DNA from 2 places in the Peribacillus sp. NPDC097284 genome. Region 2 is predicted to be linked to the other one. Evidence: predicted binding sites of a transcription regulator. Region 2 holds the regulator's gene; the other holds the start of a gene.
The links. Region 2 encodes LexA, which represses DNA repair genes until DNA is damaged. Its sites were predicted from a motif close to CGAACATATGTTCG; they were not measured.

Region 1: the regulator LexA is predicted to act here: its motif matches at 4,460-4,473, upstream of ACIQXU_RS00625 (Y-family DNA polymerase).

What each region holds. Positions count from the first base shown of each region.
Region 1 covers NZ_JBIWCZ010000001.1:110,249-118,254, forward strand. Annotated here, with positions in the region: gene ACIQXU_RS00595 (Ohr family peroxiredoxin) at 1-265, shown strand, start outside; gene ACIQXU_RS00600 (MarR family winged helix-turn-helix transcriptional regulator) at 324-761, opposite strand; gene ACIQXU_RS00605 (YqkE family protein) at 1,013-1,276, opposite strand; gene ACIQXU_RS00610 (alpha/beta hydrolase) at 1,401-2,309, shown strand; gene ACIQXU_RS00615 (iron-sulfur cluster biosynthesis family protein) at 2,356-2,679, opposite strand; gene ACIQXU_RS00620 (YolD-like family protein) at 2,782-3,114, opposite strand; gene ACIQXU_RS00625 (Y-family DNA polymerase) at 3,141-4,400, opposite strand; gene ACIQXU_RS00630 (C40 family peptidase) at 4,798-5,457, shown strand; gene ACIQXU_RS00635 (DUF3221 domain-containing protein) at 5,513-6,046, opposite strand; gene ACIQXU_RS00640 (SDR family NAD(P)-dependent oxidoreductase) at 6,202-6,993, opposite strand; gene ACIQXU_RS00645 (MBL fold metallo-hydrolase) at 6,990-7,985, opposite strand.
Region 2 covers NZ_JBIWCZ010000010.1:86,903-94,908, reverse strand. Annotated here, with positions in the region: gene sirA (sporulation inhibitor of replication protein SirA) at 1-414, opposite strand, end outside; gene tkt (transketolase) at 687-2,693, opposite strand; gene ACIQXU_RS16600 (DUF896 domain-containing protein) at 2,926-3,159, opposite strand; gene ACIQXU_RS16595 (YneB family resolvase-like protein) at 3,224-3,880, opposite strand; gene yneA (cell division suppressor protein YneA) at 3,893-4,204, opposite strand; gene lexA (transcriptional repressor LexA) at 4,364-4,987, shown strand; gene ACIQXU_RS16580 (hypothetical protein) at 5,253-5,540, shown strand; gene ACIQXU_RS16575 (GlsB/YeaQ/YmgE family stress response membrane protein) at 5,712-5,948, opposite strand; gene ACIQXU_RS16570 (peptide MFS transporter) at 6,818-8,006, shown strand, end outside.

The sequences.
Region 1 (8,006 bases), on a different contig from region 2:
AGGATATGCTGCTTGTTTTGATAGTGCTTTACAATCGGTTGGAAAGATTGAAGGTGCTACATTTACTTCAAACGTCACAGCCAATGTCAGTTTATTGATGGGTGATATGCATCAATACAGCTTGGCTGTAACATTAGTCGTAAAGGGATCAGGAATCGATAAAAATTCATTTGAAACTTTCGTTCATAAAGCTCACCAAATGTGCCCTTATTCAAAAGCAATCAACGGCAATGTGGATGTTGCCATTGAAATTGAAGTAGAATAAAGCAATTTCACAAAAAAACGCTTGGGTTTGAAGTGAACCCAGGCGTTTTTCTATTCCTTCAAAGTGCTTGCAAGGTTTTTAATAGTTGAAGCAGCGACGCTTTCAAATCCTCAACCACTTGCTTATCTTCACCGGACATATCCGAAATGCGTTCAGGAATGAAACAGGCTTCTTCCCTTAAATCAAGTCCCTTTCGAGTCAGCTGAATCATGACAGACCTTTCATCTTTAGTGGACCGTTCACGAACAATGAGCCCATTCTGCTCCATCCGTTTCAACATGGGAGTGAGCGTTCCTGAATCAAGTGCAAGTAACTCCCCTAATTTCTTCACTGTAAGCGTGTCTTGCTCCCATAGTAAAAGCAGAACGAGATATTGAGGATACGTTACGTTAAGTTTGGTAAGTAGTGGTTTATACTTCTTGGTCATTTCCCTCGAATTTGCATATAGAAGGAAGCATAGTTGATTTTCCAGTACAGATTCTATTCTTTTTTCCATTTCATCACCAACTAATAGTAGTCCATTCGATAAGCGGGTACCTATCAAACTTACTTTTAATATAATCGTTATGCTTTATAAAATAAAGCGATTCGGCCATCCAAACAGAATTACGAAGGAATTTAATTTGTTCCATGTCATTTTCCTCATACAAAAACATCCCCGTTATAAGTACATGGGTACCAACGAAGATGCTTTCCATTTATCGTTTTTTTGGTCGGGTCATAATAAACATCCCGATTTCATTAAAATCATTTATAGTTTTTCCAGTTAAGATCACTTTCACCCAACAGCTCTTCGAATGATTTATTTTTCTCACGCTGTTTTCTTTCTTGACGTTTCTTTTCTTCTTCTGCTGCTCTCTTCTCTTGTTCCGCATCGTTTAATTCTTTTTGTTTTTGGCGAAGCTGCGACATGATATCTTGATTGAGCATATCACCAAGTTTCAATGATGACGATGCTTCTTTATCTTGCTTTTTACTTTGATTTTGATTGCGCGGCTGTTTCTTTTTCATCCTTAAAACCCCCTGACATTATACATTATTATACCATGACTCCGGTTTTACCCGTGACGATTTCTTAACAGTATTTTCTTATTTTTCAACATGGTAAAATAAACTAAAAACAAGGAGGTTCACCATGAAAAAATGGGGTCTCGCAATTGCCGGCATCTTGACGTATATGGTCGGCATCGGTATTTATTTTTCTAATCGGCTCATGTACATGAAGAAGAAGGAAGATGATTTCATCAAAGATCGTGAAGTCTTGGCTAAACGGTTCATTCAAGAGGATTTTGATACCCTGCCTAAAAGCGAAATCTGGGTACCTTCTCCATCTGGGTATTCCTTGAAATGCATGTTTATTGAACCGCATCCTACGAATAAGTGGATCATTATTGCTCACGGCGTGACAGAAAATAAAACGAACTCGATCAAGTACATGAACATTTTCCTTAAGCGTGGATTCAATGCGGTCATCTATGATCACCGTCGTCATGGAGACTCCGGTGGGAAAACAAGCAGCTATGGACATTATGAAAAATTCGACTTGAAAGCCGTGATTGACGAGTTAAAAAAACGTAAAGGTTCAGATCTTTTCTTCGGCATTCATGGTGAATCCATGGGGGCTGTGACCCTTCTTCTATATGCGGGCATGCTTGAAGATGGAGCAGATTTTTATATTGCCGATTGTCCATTTTCCAATTTTGAAAAGCAAATTCAACATCAAATCGGTATGGAAATCCCTTTTCCAACCTGGAGCATCTTTCCACTTGGGCGCATGTTCATCAAACTTCGTGATGGATATTGGACGAACGAAGTATCACCGATAGATTTCATTAGTACTATCGAAAAACCAGTGCTGTTCATTCATAGTGAACCTGATACTTTCATTCCCGCTTCCATGACACTTGAATTATATGAAGCAAAAAAAGGACCAAAACAACTTTACCTCGCAAAAAACGGGGCTCACGCACAATCATATAATGCTAATCCCAAGGAATATGAGGAACGGATCGACCAATTTCTCGAACAGCTTGTATTGAAATAGACAAAGGGAGAATCTCACGACTATCGGGATTCTCCCTTTGCTTTTTTTAGAGTTTATTAAAGTAACTCATCCTTGGATTCAAGATTTGATTCGGGCTTTTTAGCTGAAAGCAGTTTGCTTCGACCACAAAGTCTATTGTCATGATATCATCGAGAAAAATCATTTTAGATTTTTCGACATAAAGGGGAATTCCATTGGTTTCCACTTTTTGATTATCCTCCTCAAGCTCGTCAACGAGCCAAAGAGCTGTCACGCCACTTACTACGCAACCACAGCCATCTGTATCATATTTCAACTGTAAATGTCCTTCTTTTCCCTGTATTTTATCGGAAAGTTTTTCGGCTGCTCTATCTGTCCATTCAATGTACATCTCATTTCCCCCTATTCGTTCCATTCCCCCATTATAAACGATGAAAGGACCCCTGTCCTTTTCCCGCACTCTTGTGCATCCATGGGGATAATCCCACCATTCTTATTGCATCAATCTTACATCCGCTATATGGGAAAGTTGAATATAATGTGGTTGCTGAAAATGGTCAATAATATGAAGTCTTTGCAAGCATTCATCATAATAATGAATGCTTCCGATTAAAAGCTGGTATCGGGTTCTGTCATAATAGGCAATCGTGACCTCTCTACCTTCTTCCATCGCTTCCCCCATCACAGCATTCATTTCTTCAAACTGCTGTTCATCGAGAATGCGTCTTGCTTCATGGCTATCCTCCGCCACCCAATCCCGCAACATCTTCACATGCTCCGGTAGCATCATGGATGTCCATTTGATACGCCCCCGATCATGAATCATTCTTTTTTCCTCCTCTGACGACTTTGTCAAGCCTTATGCCCGCCAAGCAATCCGCTTCTATAAACGGCCGTCCCGGCTTTCGTATACGAAACCGCGCGCAACAGTGATTTTGAACCATATTTATGTCGAATGCGGTCAACGGTATAACTCAATTCCCGCTTTTTCCACCGTGAAGCATCAAATAAAGTCAGCTGCATCTCATTATCATCCACAATATTCGAGAGTGTGACCGAAACGCTACGAACCGTTTTTTGCTTATGATAGTTTTCATGAAAAAGTTCAAGACAGACTTTATACAATTCCATTGTGATATTTGTCGGTTCCTCAATCGAACGGGAGCGATGAAACCCACCGCCAAACTCATCCTTACTATAACCAATGCTCAGACTGATCGTCCGTCCAGCCTTCCTATGGGTACGAGCCCTTCTTCCGACTTCCTCACAAATTTCTACCATAACCTGCTTGATCTCGTGTTCTTCCTTGTAATCACGGAGTAAAATCTGACTTTTACCAAAGCTGACCTGCCCCTCGATGATCGGCGCCCCGAGATCTGACAAATCGATTCCCCAGGCATGATGATAAAGCTGATTGCCCATAATCCCGAACTTCGCTTCAAGCAATTGAAGGTCATAATTGGCAAGTTGCCCGACAGTGAATATTCCCATGCCATGAAGGGTCTTTTCCACCCTCCTTCCTATCCCCCACATTTCACGAAGCGGAGAAATCGGCCAAAGCTTAGCTGGTACGTCTTCATATGTCCACTCAGCTATTCCTGTATGTTTGGCCTCGAGATCAAGAGAAAGCTTCGCCATCAGCATGTTCGGCCCAATCCCGATTGCACTTGGAATCTGTAATTCCCTTTCAATGTCATCTTTTATTTTCCTGGCAATATTCCAGGCATCCCCCCATAAAGAAGCCGCTCCATCAACTTTCAAAAAACTTTCGTCCACACTGTATACATGAATCGCTTCTTTTGGAACATAGCGGTGAAACAAGCGCGTAATCTCCGTCGAAACTCTCAAATAAGTGGCCATTTTGGGTTCAACGACTAGAATGCGCGGATCTTTCGGTATCTCAAACTTCCGAGAACCTGTTTTTATACCGAATTCCTTCTTTAGCTTTGGAGAAGCCGCAAGCACAATGCTCCCCTCCCTATTCTTATCACCCACCACTGCCAAATAACATTCGAGCGGATCCAATCCATGCATGACCGCTGAGCAGCTAGCATAAAAACTTTTCATATCAATACACATAATTGATTGTTTCGGCATCATGCTATAATCCATTTTTTCTTCACCCTACATAGAATATATGTTCGCTTTTATATTATATCCCTCATTCTAAACGAATAAACGTTCGCATTCAATGGAAGTTTCATGACAAATTTCCACCTTTTTATGGGACTCTTTTAAATACCCATAAAAATCCTTTATTTTAAAAGTAATCCATTATATCCAACTAGTTTTCACAAATATAATTAGTTGGTATCTTGCCCAAAATGGGAACCGTGGCTTTTAACCCTTTTACTATTCAAGAAAAACGTTTTCTATGTTTTTTCACTAAGTATTATTACTTATTTTTTGTAATGAAAATGTAATCAAAAACTGGTTTGATTGTCACAATGGTATTGTAGGATAATATTGTTAAAGAAGAATAGAGAGATAGAGAGAGGAAATGAGATACATGAAGAAATGGATTGCCTCAGCTGCTGTTGCTTCTGCATTAATGCTGACCCCACTTCAGGCGTTTGCAAATATTGGAGATCAAACCCTCAGACCCGGAATGACACATAGTGATGTCAAACAACTACAAACCCTATTAAAAACTAAAGGTTATTTCACATATACTGGTTCACTGACTACTTACTACGGAGCCTATTCAACAACTGCCGTAAAAAACTTTCAAAAAGCTAAAGGATTGACTGCCGATGGGATTGCAGGAAGAAATACCTTCAATGCGCTCGGTGTTTATAATGTCAATAATACAAGCATGATTAATTATGCAAAAACATTGATAGGCTCACCATACAAATGGGCTGGCACGACACCAGCAGGATTTGACTGTTCGGGGTTCATCTATTATGTATTCCAAAAATCACAAGGAATTACCCTACCACGGACAACATCCCAGCTTTATGCGAATACCGGATTGAAAGTATCATCGCCATCAAAAGGCGATCTTGTATTCTTTGATACTTCTTCTGGAAAGACGGGTGTTTCCCATGCTGGAATCTACATTGGAAACAATCAGTTCATTCATGCTTCCTCTTCTAAAGGAATTACCATCACCGATATGAATAACTCCTATTGGGCGCCAAAATACCTGGGTGCAAAAACTTTATAAAAAAACATAAGACTAAAACGAAGCAGGGCAGAATCTATTTGATTCTGCCCTGTTATTATTTTAGATATAAGATTTCTTCAGTAGAATCGTCTACGGTCACAGTAAATGATGCGTCCAAGTTGGAGCGATTCATCATTTCAATATTGTATACATGCTCGGAAGGAAAATGAATGATTTCAAGAACCATGAAACGCTGACTAGGAGCTTTAGTCACATGCTCAAGTGCAGCAGTTACGGCCTTTTGCTCTTCTAGACTCTCTTCATCCTTTAAAATCCGTATCAATTCTGCATCCGCTTTCGAAGGAAATGATTCTTCGACCTCTCCACCGTACCATGGTTTAACTTTCATCCCGATTGCCAAGTCTGAATAACTGAGCTTTGCCCCATGTTCATCTTGTATATACGTATGATTTTTCACCTTGTAATACGTCCCTTTTATCAGAATCCGCTTATCATCTAAATCTGTAATGAATCCTTCTTCTCCCTTGCCAATGGACTTATGGGGTTGCTCTTCAGAGAAGGATTGACAGCTTCCCAGAATGAAAAAAAGGAATAAAAAGATAAAAGACTTTCCCATAACGAGCTTCATACAAAATCCCTCCTATAAAACAGACGAATTTACCAATGAAATGGTTACATAAAATGGAAAGTTGATCCAAATAAATTCAAAAAAAAGGGAATGTCAGATGACACTCCCCTTAATTTCTTATTAAAATAGTAATCTTCACTTATATTTAGAAGTATCTATTTTTTAAAAAATGCTTTTTTCCCAACGGTCTCAGTGATTCTTGGAAACAAGGTATAAAACTTACTCACCATATTCATCCAGGCGGGCAGATTGACTTCCCGTTTATTAGTTAGCATGGCAGCAACGATTTTGGCTGCTACATCCTCAGGCTTAAGCATGAATTTCTTAATGCCCTTCATATATGTCCCGGATTCATCCGCTATAGTAAAAAAGTTGGTTTCGATTGGCCCAGGATTGACGGTGGTCACATGAATGTTGTCTTCCATCAATTCAAGCCGGAGAGCATTCGAATAACCAAGCACCGCGAATTTAGTGGCTGAATAAAGTGTGGACTTAGGTGTTGCAATTTTCCCTGCCTGTGACGCAATATTAATGATGTGGCCCGCTTGTTTGCGCTTCATATGTGGAAGCACAAACTTCGTACAGGCCATCAAGCCGATTACATTGACAGCAAACATCCCTTTACTCTCTTCTAAATCCGTATCAAGGACTTCTTTAAACGTGCCGTGCCCGGCATTATTGACCAACACATCCACGGTGCCGACCTGGTCGTGGATGTCAACGAAGACCCTTTCCACTTGTTCTGTATCGGAAACATCCAACTTCCATACAAAAACATCGACCCCGTATTGGCTGGTCAGGCTCTCCTTCAGAGTCTGCAATTTATCCAGGCTCCTTGCCAAAAGAACGAGTCTTGCCCCAAGTCGGGCAGATTGAATCGCAATTTCCTTTCCAATTCCTCCCGAAGCCCCGGTAATGACAATGACTTTCCTGCTTAATTTACTCAATAGATTATCCCCTTAGAAACTGTCGTCGCACTTGAATATAAAATGACACCCGATTGCATTTCCAATTCGATTTCACCCAAATCCTCCAGATAATCCAACTGACCGACCGTTTCCGAGAGTGTCAAGTCGACTTCCTGACGATAAACTTTTGGGAAGAGACGCTGACACACTTCAAATCCCGTTAAAGGTTTTTCTTGGAGCATGCTTTTCACCTGCATGGCCCGATTATGCTGTCGTTCAAATCTATATCGAATCAAATCGGACACTTTCTCTCCATCAATTTCTCCCCCATGTCCTGAATAAACCTTAGAAATCGGAAAGTCTAATAGTTTTTGAAGGGAGGCATTGTATTGAAGCAATGGCCGTTGACGAACGCCACCCACAATCAAGGGTGGCTCCATTAATGGATTAGGCGAAATTCTTGCAAGTAAGTGGTCTCCTGCAATCATTAAGCCGTCACTCTCCCGATAAAAGGAAACATGGCTTTGCGCATGACCAGGAGTCTCGATCACTCGCCATCCTGGAAGGCCCGGAAGTTCGTCACCCTCAGCCAAATGTGCTTGCATGTTCCTTTTACTAAGGAATTGGATTTCTTCTTTGTCATGGGTCAATCTATGTTTCAATTCTTCAGCCACGCCCAATTTCCCTGCAAAGTCTAGAAAGAAAGAATTATGGGTGTCAAGGAACTCATCGCTTAGAGTCAGCCACCGCTGATTGTTTTTATGACCATACACCGGGACTTTCTTATCGAAGAAATCGAGTGCACCAGCATGGTCTGGATGATGATGCGTCAAGATTATTTGTTCAATATCAGATAGTTGCAGCCCTAATTCCCCAAGTCCAGCATTCAGTGCCTCTTTTGATTGTACGGTTTTAACCCCCGTATCAATTAAAGTTAAGGCATCTCCTTTAACTATGTAAACATTTACATCGCCCACTGCAAACGGCGTCGGCAGAGAAAGCTTTGCGATATCCCCATTCCAATTCACCATGTCTATTTCCACCTTAATATT
Region 2 (8,006 bases):
TTTTAACCAACCATACTTTTCATGTTCAAAATCAATGGCTAGAAAACCTGATTCGCATTTGCGAATACATTCAAAGAAAGCAGTCTCCGCTTCAGCGTCACCCTCAGATTTAAGTATTATGGATTCACCCTCAATAGTTAAGGCCGCCTTGCTTGTTCCACTTGTTTTTTCTAAATAGTATTTACCGTTTTGCGACCAAAAATTCATCTTTTTCTTTAACCGCTGTTCAATAACAGCCTGCAATTGGATTACGGGAACTGTCTTGGTGACATATTCGATTTGTTTTTGCAAAATACTCCTTAGTCCACCCTTTGCTTGAATATACTCCAAAAACAAATTGAAGAAAAGCTTTTCCCTACCATAATAATGATGGGCGAATTCATCTTCAATCAAAAAAATCTGATAGGTTCTCATTAGCCTATACCTCCCTAGGATCTCAATTTATGAACAGATATTAAAACGTAATGTCTTTTGCCATGAACCTTTATAAACCTTTACCCATTTGACACATTTAATCGATAATTAATTATTCTTATTATATCTTGACAAAACAACAAGATATGTTGTTTGCTGGAGAAATTTTCATCTTTTTTTGTCGAATGGGATTTTTTTAAATAAGTCCTCATTTACTGATATATAAGAAAAACTGACACCTCATAAATAGGTGTCAGTCATGTCTTACTCAATTATTTAACAAGCATCTCTTTCACACGAGCTACTACATTTTCAACGGTAAAGCCGAATTCTTTCATAATTTTACCGCCTGGAGCTGAAGCGCCAAAATGATTAATGGCTAAAATTTCACCTTCATCCCCTGTATAACGGTCCCAGCCAAAAGGTGAAGCCATTTCGATAGCCAGACGTTTTTTGACAGCCGGGTTGATTACACTTTGTTTGTAATCCTTGGATTGAGTTTCAAAACGATCCCACGATGGCATGCTGATAACGGAAACTTCAATTCCTTCCTCCGACAATGCTTGCTGTGCTTCGACAGCTAGATGAACTTCAGAACCAGTAGCCAGTAGCAATGCATCCGCTACTTCTTTTTTAGCGTCTGATATAACATACGCACCTTTTAACACACCTTCATAAGCAGTTTCTGATGTGTTTTTGATTGTCGGTAACCCTTGTCGTGTTAACACAAGTGCCGTTGGTTTATCTTTAGACTCAATAGCGACCTTCCAAGCTGCTGCAACTTCATTACCATCAGCTGGACGAATCACACCAAGATTAGGCATGGCACGTAATGAGGCTAATTGTTCAATAGGCTCATGTGTCGGTCCGTCTTCACCAACAGCGATACTGTCGTGAGTGAATACATATGTTACAGGAAGTCCCATTAAGGCAGCCATTCGGATCGATGGACGTAGATAATCAGAGAATACGAAGAATGTTCCACCGTAAACCTTGATGCCACCATGTAGCGTCATCCCGTTCAATGCTGCTCCCATAGCGAATTCACGTACACCAAACCATATATTACGTCCACTATAATTTCCAGGCAATAGATCTGTAGCACCTTTGATGGATGTATTATTTGAACCTGCTAAATCGGCTGAACCTCCAATAAGGCTAGGTAGTTTTTTCGCTAATGCATTCAATACTTCTCCACTGGAAGCACGCGAAGCCAATGTCTTGCCTTCTTCATAAACTGGAATTTCTTGATCCCAGTCTGCAGGTAGTTCACCTTTTATAGAAAGCTCCAGCTGTTCTGCGAGCTCAGGGTACGCTTCTTTATATTTATTAAATAGTTCATTCCATTCTTGTTCTTTTTTATTTCCAGCTTCTACACAAGCTTCATTAAAGTGTGCATATACTTCATCCGGAACATAAAAGTCTTCTTCGAATGTCCATTTGTAAGCTTCTTTTGTCAACTTCATTTCATCAGCACCAAGGGGAGCACCGTGAGCAGCAGACTTACCAGAGCGGTTAGGAGAACCATAACCAATCACTGTCTTCACTTCGATTAAGGTTGGACGAGCTTCATCAGTCTTTGCTTCTTCAATGGCTTTTGCGATTTGTTGTAAATCGTTGCCGTCTTCCACTCTCAGATACTGCCAGCCGTATGATTTAAAACGGTCTGCTACACTTTCACTGAATGATTGGCTAAGATCTCCGTCAAGAGAAATATCGTTTGAATCATATAAAACGACAAGTCTTCCTAGCTGAAGATGGCCTGCTAAAGAAGCAGCTTCAGCTGAAACGCCTTCCATTAAGTCTCCATCCCCACAAATACTATATGTATAATGATCAACCACATTATAAGAATCACGATTGTAGCTTTCAGCCAAGTGACGTTCTGCCATTGCCATACCTACAGCCATTGCAATCCCTTGGCCAAGTGGTCCAGTAGTGGCATCTACACCAGCAGTATGTCCGTATTCAGGATGCCCAGGAGTTTTACTTCCCCATTGACGGAAACCCTTTAAGTCATCCATTGTCAAGCCGTAACCTGATAAATGCAGGAGACTGTATAATAGCATGGAACCATGTCCTGCCGATAAAACAAAACGGTCTCTATTAAACCAATCAGGATTTTTCGGGTTATGATTCATATAATCAGTCCACAGCTTATATGCCATGGGAGCTGCACCCATAGGCATGCCTGGATGACCTGAATTAGCCTTTTCAATTGCATCGATCGATAATGTACGAATTGTATTAATAGAAAGTGCATCTAATTTATCTAACATGTGTAAAACATCCCTTCCTGTAGTGTACCTCTTTATATTATATTGACTAACTTAATATCACAACTAAAATAACCATTTCTTGCACAGCTAATTCAATTTTCTACTAATTAAGGATTTACCAAGGTTAGGTTAAACCAAAAAAAGAGAATACATACATCGATGCATTCTCTTTTTTCACTTTACATTCCTCATGAGTAATCCTAATGATGGGGCCATCATCAGTCCTTATTGGTTAATGTAAACCTTTTTTTTCTTTAATATTTTTTATTTTTTGAGGCGTGACATCATTACCTTCTGGATCGATAACTTTAACATTTTCTAGCGTATCAGCCATTGAACGTCTAAATGTCTCCAAATACTCACTTCGTAAGGAAGTTTGCTCTTTCGCCTCTTCTACAGTTAAGCCCTCTCCCTTAGCTTTTTTAGAAAGTTCATTGATACGAGCCATTTTTTCTTTTGATAGCATAATTTTTCTCCTTTATATATACGGATATTGACATGGTATTAAAAAAAAAGTGAAATTACAAGTTCTATGATTGATTCTCCGGTGTACCTTGCTGGTATTCCAAGAATCTGCGGTGTACCGTTGCTTTTGACACTTCATAGCCAAAGCCTCTCAGTGTTGCCGCAATCTCCGCAAAAGTTAATCCATTCGAACGCAGTTTCACAATTTCTTCTATGGGTACTTCTTTACGATCCCTACCAGTGGAGTTTCTTTGGTTCTTCAGGTTTTTCTGGGGCCGGTAGCCATTTTCAACGGCCCTAAGCATACCACGTTTAATTTTCAGGTTATGTAGTTTACGTTGATATTCTTCTACAATACCAACAATTTGGATAACCATGGCATCAGAGTCCGATAACTCTAACTCACCATCATGAGAAAGTGTGAAAATCTTCACTCCTTCTTTAAGTACAACATGAAACAAGGCAATTTTAGCATTTCCTCTTCCCAACCTAGTTTCATCTTGAATCAAGAGAACATCCGCTTCTTTTGTCTTAAAAAGATCAAGCATGTCAAATATCCCGTCACGGTTCAGTTCGTAACCACTTGCCTGCTCTCTTATTATTGAAACGACTTCCATGTCATTATGTTCTGCTAACTTCACTAATTCCTCTTCCTGCCTAGCTAGCGAGGTTTCCTGTGTTTCTTTTTCTGTACTTACCCGACAATAGATGACTGCTTTCATATGAACCTACCTTTACTGCTTACTAGCCAAACTTTGGACTACTTTTTCACTTTCAACTGGTATGACAATGATTTGACCTGCCTTAATAGTATCCGCCCTTACACCGTTATACTCTTCTATCCAACCAATGAATTCTTTTTTTGTCAATTCGGTTTGACCATATTCTTCTGAAATCTCCCATATAGTATCACCTTCGTTAATTTCAATCGAAAGGAAATCCCTATTTTGATTACTATCTAATGTGAAAGAGAATAAAATAGACAAGATAAATACAAATCCTGCTAATAGAATCGTATAAATATTTTTTTTGCAAAATGTCTTCATTAATATCCCTCCATAGCGAATGTACGTTCGTTTTTAGTTGATGATTGAATTATAATACGAACGTTTGTTTCAGTCAACAACCAAATTCGAACTTATGTTTGTATAGCATGTAGAGCCATGCTATAATATAGCAAAGAATTATAGAGAAGAGGTGCGTATATGACTAAACTATCAAAACGGCAGCAGGATATTCTTGATTTCATAAAAGATGAAGTTCGTCAAAAAGGTTATCCACCTTCCGTTAGAGAGATTGGCGAAGCTGTAGGACTTGCATCAAGTTCGACTGTACATGGACATTTATCTCGTTTGGAAAGCAAAGGCTTAATCAGACGCGACCCGACTAAACCAAGGGCCATTGAGATTTTAAATATAGAAGAATCTAATAACATTCCAAAAACAAACGTAGTTAACGTACCACTTCTCGGAAAAGTAACCGCAGGTATGCCGATAACTGCCATCGAGAACATAGAGGAATACTTCCCTCTTCCTGAAAGTATGGTTCCACATGATGATCATGTGTTCATGCTTGAAATTATGGGTGAAAGTATGATTGAAGCAGGAATTCATGATGGAGATTATGTCATTGTAAAACAACAAAGCAATGCCAATAACGGAGATATCGTCGTGGCCATGACGGAAGATGATGAAGCCACCGTTAAACGATTCTTTAAGGAACCGGATTACATACGGCTTCAGCCAGAAAACTCCAATATGGAACCTATCATTCTAAGAGATGTAACCATTCTTGGAAGAGTGATCGGGCTATATAGGCAAATTCATTAAAAGCGCGCAAATTGCGCTTTTTTTTATTGTTTTAAGTCTATGTATTTCATCCCATGTATATGACAGAAAGAATACTATAATATTTTAATAGAGATGTTAGTCGATTAGATTAAGCCACTTAACTTACATGTTATGATGAATCTAAATATAATTGTAATATCAAAAGAGCTTTGATCAATAAACCGAGTCAAATAAACAAGGTATAATTCTTTTATATCCGGTGAAATTAGTTCAATAGACATTTCTTTTTGAAAGTGGTGTTACTATGGATTTTCCGACGATACATACGAATTTTTGGGATGCTGTAATTGCCATTCCAACTATCATGATTTTGACCCAAATTATAAAGTTTCTCTTTCCTATCCCCCGAAGTTACGTACCCACTATTGCTTTATGTCTTGGTTTAATCCTTTCTATATTCATAAGCCATCGGCATCACTTGACTACAGGGATTTTTATGGGATGGTTTTACGGATACGCCAGTATCGGTAATTACGCCGCACTTAAAACAGCTTTAGTTTCTTTTAGGAACTCTGATAATCATTCGGATTGATTAAACACTGATGGATCCTTCGATCGAAAACCTTTATTTTATTACGCAAAAAAACTGTCCAGTATTGTTGAACAGCATTTACAAGCAATAATGGACACATATAGATCAGCTTTCTCTAAACCATCTACACGTGATTCTGGCAAATTCATTCAATCTTGTACCCTCTGCTTTCTACCTCCATCTTGTATTTCTCATGATAATGGATACAATAAACACAACAATTATGGCACCCAGTAACGCAGGCACAATGTAAAACCCTTCTGTCTCAGGTCCGATTGGCCCTAATATTGCAGTACCAAGCCATGCTCCAACAAATCCAGCAATGATATTTCCAATAATTCCACCCGGCATATCCCTTCCTAAAATCAGACTTCCCAGCCATCCAATTATTCCACCAACAATTAACATCCAAATTAGCTCCAAAAATAACCACCTCCTTTCTCTAAAATTTATGAAATTTTTTTATTAATAGAACAGACTTGTGACTTATGAAAATCACTTTAAGCTCTACATTCCATGAATATATCGGCAGTTTATATACTTCTACCTATGTAGGTACTATAAAAGGGGCTGTCTAAAAAGTTCTTATTCCGTGAGCTTCGCAAAAATAAAGAGGCAGAAATGTTGTTAAATCAACGTTTCTGCCTTTTACCATTTATTCAATTTCAGTGTAACTACCCCTTTTGGGACAGCCCCTTAGTGTTTTTGATCTTCCGTTTTCCCTACCACAAAAAAACCATCCGGTAGGAATGATTGAAAATTATTATTTGGTTATAATAATAAATGCCGCCAGACAACTGCAATTGTCTGGCGGCACCACATGGTAAAAAAGAAAACAATTAAATTGCTTTCTATACCAGAATAAGTATTTTAGCTTCTTTTGTCGATATGACAATATTCCTATTTTCAATATTTCACACTATTTCCTACTATATTTTTTAAAATTTCAACCTTATTCATCATCATTTTTCCTACACATTCATTTAAAATCAGATTTCCATAGTTAGTTGAATGGTCTTACAATTCGAAATTCTAATTTACCGCTTTATGGATTTATATCAGACTAAATAGTACTTTTTCATTTCAAAGTGGATTTAATCGAATTTTAGACTCCTAATATATACCTTATTACCTATTTATGCTATTTCAATAGTCCTGTATTTCACAAAAAAAGGATATAAACACACCTTATTAAGAACTATTGTTAAAATACACTAAATATTCTTTACAACTGCTCTAAGAAAAGTTATTATACTATAATAAAAGGAGGAGAATGTATGTCATCATCAATAAATAAACAGAAAATTTTGGATAGCATTCCTCAAAAAGGTTTTTTCGGAAACCCTAAAGGACTATTCACTCTTTTCTTCACGGAGTTTTGGGAGCGCTTCTCCTATTATGGTATGAAGGCCATTCTTGTATACTATATGTATTATGAGGTATCTAAAGGTGGATTAGGTCTTGATGAAAAAACATCTCTAGCCATTGTATCCATCTATGGATCGTTAGTATATATGTCCGGAATTATTGGTGGCTGGTTAGCCGATAGGATTTTCGGAACATCGAAAGCCGTTTTTTACGGCGGTATATTGATTATGCTTGGTCATATTGCACTTGCCATACCGGGCAGCATTTCCATGTTCTTCGTTTCCATGATACTAATTGTTATAGGTACAGGTCTTTTAAAACCAAATGTATCCAGTATTGTTGGGGAGCTATATGCAGAAGACGATAACCGTCGAGATTCTGGTTTCAGCATATTCTACATGGGAATAAACACGGGTGCATTCATTGCTCCGCTTATTGTCGGAACAGTTGGAATGAAGTACAATTTCCACCTTGGATTCGGTATTGCAGCCGTTGGTATGTTTATTGGATTAATCGTCTTCATGGCTACAAAGAAAAAAAATCTGGGACTTGCAGGAATAACCCCTGTCAATCCTTTGGCTCCGAATGAAAAGAAATCTGTTTACACCAAGATTGGGCTAGCTATTTTAATTATTGCCATCATTTGTGCAATCGCTATCTCAAATGGTCTCTTAACACTTAATAGCTTTATCGGCCTTGTTGGTATCCTTGGAATTCTAATTCCTACTATGTATTTTATTGTGATGTACCGTAGTCCGAAAACAACATCTGTTGAGCGTTCACGTTTACTAGCCTATATCCCTTTATTTATAGCAGCGGTCATGTTTTGGGCCATTCAAGAACAAGGCTCAACTATTTTAGCAAATTATGCTGATAAACGGACACAGTTAGAATTTGCAGGTTTTCACATTTCACCAGCATGGTTCCAATCTTTAAATCCATTGTTCATCATTACTTTAGCACCTTTATTCGCATGGTTATGGGTTAAATTAGGGAAACGTCAGCCAACTATACCCCAAAAGTTTTCAATTGGCCTATTCTTTGCTGGTTTATCATTCCTAGTAATTTTGGTTCCCTCTTATTTTGGAGGAGCCGGTT